One region of the Dissulfurispira sp. genome, then DNA from elsewhere that is predicted to be linked to it. Evidence: riboswitches for the same ligand, from Rfam matches in the RefSeq annotation. Region 1 holds a riboswitch; the other holds the start of a gene.
The links. Region 1 has a riboswitch for cobalamin ahead of V7L97_RS07860 (TonB-dependent receptor plug domain-containing protein). Riboswitches for the same ligand answer to the same signal wherever they lie in the genome.
Positions count from the first base shown of each region.

Region 1 (3,609 bases):
TCATTCATCTTTCAAGGTCTTATGATTTCTGGATTTATCATGTGCCTGAGACGATAGGCATTACAAGAGAAGGGATTTCTGGTGTTGCCATGCTCACGCTCAGGGTTTTGAATTCCATTGCCCTATCTTTTCTGATTTTGTATACAACTCCTTTCTCAGAGATTATCAGGGCATTGAAGGTTTTCAGAGCGCCTGATGCAATTCTGATGATTATAACCCTCACTTACAAATACATCTTTATCTTTGCAAAAACAGTTGAAGACATGCATCTCGCAAAGAAGAGCAGGATGCCTGGTGAAGCGACTAATACCGAGGCAAGAAAATGGATTGCAGGAAGGATTGCATTTATGTTCAAAAAGACGCAGCAGAGGTGCGAGGATGTATTCAAGGCTATGCTTGGAAGGGGTTTTTCTGATACCATTAAACTGTACGGCTTTAGAAAGATGAGCAGCATTGATCGGGCCGCAGGGTTTTTCCTTTTTTTTGTAGGAGTGTTGTTTTTATGTATTTAACAGGCATGCATGCCTGTTTTTGGGGATAAGAGATGGACGGTATCATAAAGATCGAAGATGTGAGCTATAACTATTACGGCAAAATTCCTGCCCTTTTAAATGTGAGTCTTTCAATAAAAGAGGGAGAGAAATTTGCAGTAATAGGCGCAAACGGGAGCGGAAAGTCGACCCTGCTTCAGATAATGAACGGCCTCATTCATCCATCATCCGGCAGTATATTTTTCAGAGATAATGAGGTGTCTGAAAAGACTTTAAAAGATAAAGAATTTTTAAGATTTTTCAGAGAACGAGTAGGGTATGTGTTTCAGGACTCGGATGTCCAGTTGTTCTGTCCCAATGTCCTGGATGAATTGCTTTACGGCCCTGTTCAGTTGGGCCTTAATGAAAGTGAGGCTATGGACAGGGCATTTGAAGTAATGCAGATGCTTAACATAGAAAACCTGAAAGACAGGCCTTCCTATATGCTCTCAGGCGGGGAAAAGAAGAGGGTAGCTATCGGCTCGGTACTGACTATGAATCCTGAAGCTCTGCTCCTCGATGAGCCTACCAATGGACTTGATCCTAAAACCCAGTGCTTTCTTGTGGAACTGCTTTTTGCTCTAAGCGAGGCAGGAAAGACAATCGTGATTGCTACCCATGATTTATCTCTGGTGGATGAGCTTCAATGCAGGGTGGCTGTGCTTTCGGAAGAACATAGAATTGAAAAAACAGGAAGTGCAGAAGATATTCTGAAAGATGAGGACTTATTGCTGAAGGTCAATCTTGTACATGAGCATATCCATTGTCACGGGCCTTTAGCCCACAGGCATATCCATTCGCATTATCTATTTCATAAACATTGAAAGGAGAAAATAAATGGACGATTTGCAAAAGCTCAAACACCTGCTTCATCACTGGAAGGAGCATAACGACGAACATGCAAAGACCTATAGAGATTGGGCTGAAAAGATGTCATCACTTGGGAATAAGGAGTTGTCTGCCATCCTTTCCAATCTCTATAACGAGACAAAGAAATTGAACGGACTCTTTGAAGATGCGCTGAAAGTAATCGGCTAAACTTGAAAGATTGTAAAAACATATGTTAAAACTATTGACTATGAAGCAATGAAGGAGGTGATAGTCAGAGCACAGAACACGGATTTAGAAAAAACAGTCACAATATGGCTGGATGTCAGGGAAGAGAGGTGCCGCCGTTAAAGCGAATTCCTCCGCTGCCCCGCAGCCGTGAAGGGAACGAAAGCCCACTAAAGAAGCCACTGTCAATAACCGTTTAAACGGTTCAAACAGTTCAAACTGCTTTGATGATGGGAAGGCGGGCAAGTAGAAAGGATTACCCGAACGCATGAAGCGTGAGGGTGATGGATGCCCTAAGCCGGAAGACCTATCCAAGTCATAATAAAAAATCCAAAAATTTCTCGAGGGAGGAAAAGATGAAAAGATTTTCGTCATTGTTATTACATTTCTATTTTTAGCCTTTAGCCATTTGCCATTTGCCCTTACCCTTTCTGCTGTTCCTGTCTTTGCAGAACAGAAGACCGCATCGCTTGAAGAAATCTTAGTAACCGCAACAAAAGTCGAAGAACCTAAAAAAGATGTCCCTGCCTCTGTCCAGATAATCACCCGGGAAGACATTAAAAATTCCACTGCAAAGGATGCCGGTGACCTGATTTCAGAGGCATCCATAGGACATGTCCACAAATATCCGGGGGTACTTACCAGTAGAATTGGATTAAGAGGATTAACAACAGACCTCTTCAGCGATTTAAAAAGCAGGGTTCTTGTGCTTATCAACGGCCATCGTGCAGGCACCGTAAATTTAGCAAAAATACCCGTAGAAGACATCGAAAGAATTGAGATAGTCAAAGGACCTGCATCTGTTTTATACGGTTCATCTGCCATGGGAGGCGTGATAAACATAATAACAAAGGAAGGTAAAGAGGGCTTTCATGGTTCGATAGGTGGAGAAGTAGGCTCATGGGATTACCGGAAAGGTTTTGCTGAATTAAATGGCAAAAAAGGTTTGTTCGATTTTTATCTTACTGCGAGCCGTTCATCAATGGGTGATTATGAGTCAAGGGATTATGGAAAGATTCAAAACACTGGATATGACGATGAGACCGTATCCGCCCGTTTTGGCTACAAACTTTTTGACAGGCACCATATGTCCATCGGCTTTCAGCACTGGAGGGGATGGGGAATAGGCTCCCCTGGTGCAAGGTATTCTCCTGATCCTGACAACTATTCGGACAAATGGAGGGACGGCTTTGATATTGAATATAAAACAGAAGACTTCAATGGAAAATATTATCTCCTCAAGGACAGGGACGAATCCCATGATGGAGGAATGACATACGGCATAGGAAATTCAGATATCTCCTTAACAAAGACGGACACACAGGGGGTAAGTCTTCAGAAGACATTTGCCTTAGATGATCACAGGATAATTATTGGAGGCCAATGGGACAGGATCGAGGTCGAAAGCTCAAGGAACACAGGTGCGCCGTATAATCCAAACTCAAGATACGACAGTTACGGTATCTTTGCAGAAGGAAGGATAAGTCTTTTCGATAAAAAACTTCTTCTAAGTGCAGGACTCCGTTATGACTATTTTGAAAACAGAGTGCTTTCAACACCGGGAATCCCAAGCGTTAAGCCGCGGAAAGAGGACTTAGACAATGTAACTGTAAGGGGCGGGCTGGTATATAAACTCACAGATAATTTCAGCTTTAAGGGTAATATCGGCACTGCTTTTCGCGCACCTGCTCCTGACGAGCTTGCAACGGATTATGTCTCTTCGTGGGGAACTCGCTATCTTGGAAATCCAAACTTAAAACCAGAAAAGAGCACATCCTATGATGCAGGGATTGAATATTCAAAGGATTTGTTTAAGAGTTGTTTAACCTTCTTTCATACAGACTTTAAAGACAAGATATTGAGCTATTATGACAGCACCCTTTCTGCACAGACATTCAAGAATGTTGACGGCGCAGCACTTCAGGGCATAGAAGTCAGCCTTTCATACGATGTGGGATTGGCATCTGGTCTGAATGTGTCCATTGAACCGTTTACAAACATCACCTATCACACAAAGTATTCA
Region 1 covers NZ_DAIOFX010000040.1:6,687-10,295, reverse strand. The annotation lists gene cbiQ (cobalt ECF transporter T component CbiQ) at 1-512, shown strand, start outside; gene V7L97_RS07870 (energy-coupling factor ABC transporter ATP-binding protein) at 545-1,354, shown strand; gene V7L97_RS07865 (hypothetical protein) at 1,368-1,568, shown strand; cobalamin riboswitch at 1,662-1,916, shown strand; gene V7L97_RS07860 (TonB-dependent receptor plug domain-containing protein) at 1,996-3,609, shown strand, end outside.

Region 2 (3,609 bases), on a different contig from region 1:
TCCGTGGTCTTCCCGCCCTTCTGCCATGTGCCTTTCCATGAGATATTGAGATGCACCACATTGTCTTCTATTTCAACCCACACCGGACTGAATGTCAGGTCAACAGAATCAAAGGGTTTAAAGGCACTGCTGATCGTCCTGAACCCTTCCCTCGTTGAGTTCTTTTCAATGGTCGATAGGTCTTTTTTTGCATATGCTTCCCTTATCTTTTCAGCAAGGGAGAATGCCTCTGTTGCCATCTTTGAATCCTCGGATACCTTTTTGACCTCGCCCTTACCGCATGAAGCAACAAAAACAAATACTATAATTGCATAAACCAAAAGCCTCTTCATAAAAACCTCCGCTCTTTTATAGCTCCACTGAATTATAATGAAACACGGCTTTAAAGTCCAATCATAATACTGCTATCATATAACTATGAAGCCGGACATAAAAATAGTATGCCAGAACAGAAAGGCATATCATGACTACAGCATTGAAGAGACAATCGAGGCAGGCATCCAGCTTTTAGGCACAGAGGTCAAGTCCCTGAGAGAAGGCAAGGCCAACCTTAAAGACAGCTATGTCCTGATTAAAGATGCAAAGGTCATTCTGCTCAATTGCCACATAAGCCCTTATTCTCACGGCAACATCTTGAACCACGACCCCCTGAGAACAAGGAAGCTCCTGCTTCACAGGAAAGAGATAGAGAGATTAAGAGGCAAGATGCAGCAGAAGGGTTACACATTGATCCCGCTTAAGATATATTTCAAAGGCCCTTATGCAAAGGTTGAGATAGGTCTTGCAAAAGGCAAGAAGCAATATGAAAAACGGGAGACGATAAAAGAGCGGGAAGCAAAAAGGGCGATAGAAAAGGCGATGAAAAATCGCTAAATATGTTATTATATAAATAACAGTTCAAGCCGTTTAAATGGTTTAAGCTGTTCAACCGGGGGCGATAGGGCTCGACGGGGGTTATGAGGCTCAAGTGGCATGCGGTGGCTCCATCACCACCTAAAAAGATGGAAAAACACAAACGCCAACAACGAACTGGCACTCGCTGCTTAACCAATAGCAGCACGCTCCTCTGAGGTTGCCTGTGCTTCAGGGACAGCGTCGATCAGCAGGCTGCCGCTGGATGACTCCTTTAAATCCAGCGAAAGCTTAAGGGATAGGATATCAGCAGGCCTGCCTGCCGGCAATCTGGTATCCGAAAATAAATAGGCTGGATAAGCATGTAGAGGCTTGAGAGTAGTACTTTCGGACGCGGGTTCGATTCCCGCCGCCTCCACCAAATGGAAGTATTTTCTGAACTAAAGCACTTTATTTTTTACCCGATAACTAAAGCAAGAAAGGATTCGAAGGAGTTGGCCATGGAAAGGCAGAAAATCAAAGAAATTGTATCCATACTCATGGAGAGTTCCATATATTTTGAGTATCCGTTAAAGCAGCGGCTGGAAATCATCCGTGGATTGATATCGAGAGTCAATTGGTGTTAGCCCGTTAAATCCCTCCAATCCCTTGTCTTCGTCAAATGCAGGGATATTTCCCTCCCCAGTCCCCCCTTGACTTTTGTGCTGATGGTTTAGATACAATATGCTCCTCAGGTGCCGAAGTGCTTAATAGGGAATCCCGTGCAATTCGGGAGCGGTCCCGCCGCTGTAACCGGGGACGAAAGCCAATGAGCCACTGTCCGCTCATATACAGATGCAAACAGGATGGGAAGGCTGGCGAGTAGGCCAAACTATAGAAACTACCCGGGAGCCAGAAGACCTGCCTGACGACAGAAATTAGGGAATAGGATTTAAAGCCTTCACGTGGATGAAGGAGAGGATGAAGTGAAACAGGGTGCAATCCTCATGGCATTTTGCCATGAGGATTTTTTATTTTTAGGGGTGCTGAGTTGATAACATTCATCATAGGCGGTGCGAGAAGCGGAAAAAGCAGGTTTGCCCTGCAGCTTGCCAATAATTATATCTCTTCTAAAGAGGGGGTTCATGGAGGAGATGCAATCTCCTCCATGCGCAAGGCATATATTGCTACTGCACAGGCCATGGATGATGAGATGAAGGAACGGATTAAGAAACACAAAAAAGAACGGCCAGGTGAGTGGACAACCTTCGAAGAGCCGCTGAATATCTCGACACTGATATCTGACATTCATAAAAGCTATGATATAATCCTTCTTGACTGCCTGACACTATGGCTTTCAAATCTGATGCTTAATAATAAGGATGTTGAAGCAGAAACAGAGTCTTTTATTTCTTCCTTATCCACTATTCACTGTTCACTATTCACTGTTTCGAACGAGGTCGGTCTTGGAATCGTCCCTGACAACGCATTATCAAGGAGATTCAGAGATTTATCAGGCTATTTAAACCAAAAGATGGCAGCCTTAGCAGACGAAGTATATCTTGTGACCGCAGGAATACCTTTAAAAATAAAGTAGGAGAAGACAGATGGATTCACTCAATGCAACACTAAAAAATATCAAGTCAGTAAATGAAGAATGGTATGGCTTGGCTCAAAAGCACCTCGACAATCTCACAAAGCCCCTCGGAAGCCTCGGAAGGCTTGAGGAGTTTGCACGGAGATTTGTCGCCATTACCGAAAACAAAAATCCGGTTCTGGATAAAAAGGTCATCTTCACTTTCGCAGGGGACCACGGAGTTACAGAAGATGGCGTATCAGCCTATCCTAAAGAGGTTACGCCGCAGATGGTATTTAATTTCCTGAGAGGAGGTGCAGGCATCAATGTCCTTGCAAGGCATGCAGGAGCAGAGGTTGTTGTTGTGGATATAGGCGTTGACCACGATTTTGGAGAGATTAAAGGCCTGGTAAACATGAAGGTAATAAAAGGAACCAAAAACTTCACAAAAGGCCCTGCAATGACAAGGGATGAGGCAATAAGATGCATAGATGTAGGAATCGAGCTTGCAAATGGATATGCAAAAAAGGGCTATAAGATATTCGGCACAGGAGAGATGGGGATAGGGAATACAACGCCGTCAAGCGCTATTGCATCTGTGCTTACAGGAAAGCCTGTCTCGGAGGTTACAGGCAAAGGTACGGGAATAACTGACGAGTCATTAAAAAGAAAGATTACGGTAATAGAAGATGGCATAAACTTGAATAAGCCAAATCCTGAAGACGCAATAGACGTCCTCGCAAAAGTGGGCGGTGCAGAGATTGGAGGCATCGCGGGATTGGTCCTCGGTGCAGCATCAAACAGGATTCCGGTTGTCATTGACGGGTTCATCTCCACAGCAGGCGCATTAATCGCATATTGCATCGAGCCAAGGGTAAAAGATTATATGTTTGCAGCCCATAACTCCGTTGAAATTGGGCACAAGGCAATGCTCGATAAAATGGGGTTAAGGCCTGTCCTTGACCTTGATTTGAGGCTCGGTGAAGGCACAGGCGCAGCATTGGCAATGCTTATGATAGAGGCAGGATTAAAGATATATAAAGAAATGGCAACCTTTGGCGAGGCCGGGGTTTCAAGCGAGATACAGAATTAAATGAAGCAATTACTCCTTGCATTCCAGTTTCTTACGATAGTACCTGTAAGGGTGAATGGTGGTGTCTCCGAAAAAGAGATAGCGCAATCAGCAGCCTTTTTCCCTTTAG
Region 2 covers NZ_DAIOFX010000003.1:45,254-48,862, reverse strand. The annotation lists gene V7L97_RS01570 (hypothetical protein) at 1-332, opposite strand, end outside; gene smpB (SsrA-binding protein SmpB) at 418-873, shown strand; RNA gene ssrA (transfer-messenger RNA) at 931-1,273, shown strand; gene V7L97_RS01555 (hypothetical protein) at 1,353-1,478, shown strand; cobalamin riboswitch at 1,568-1,774, shown strand; gene cobU (bifunctional adenosylcobinamide kinase/adenosylcobinamide-phosphate guanylyltransferase) at 1,883-2,428, shown strand; gene cobT (nicotinate-nucleotide--dimethylbenzimidazole phosphoribosyltransferase) at 2,439-3,500, shown strand; gene V7L97_RS01540 (adenosylcobinamide-GDP ribazoletransferase) at 3,501-3,609, shown strand, end outside.
Region 2: it holds a riboswitch for cobalamin, as region 1 does, so the genes downstream of both, cobU (bifunctional adenosylcobinamide kinase/adenosylcobinamide-phosphate guanylyltransferase) here and V7L97_RS07860 (TonB-dependent receptor plug domain-containing protein) in region 1, are expected to answer to the same signal.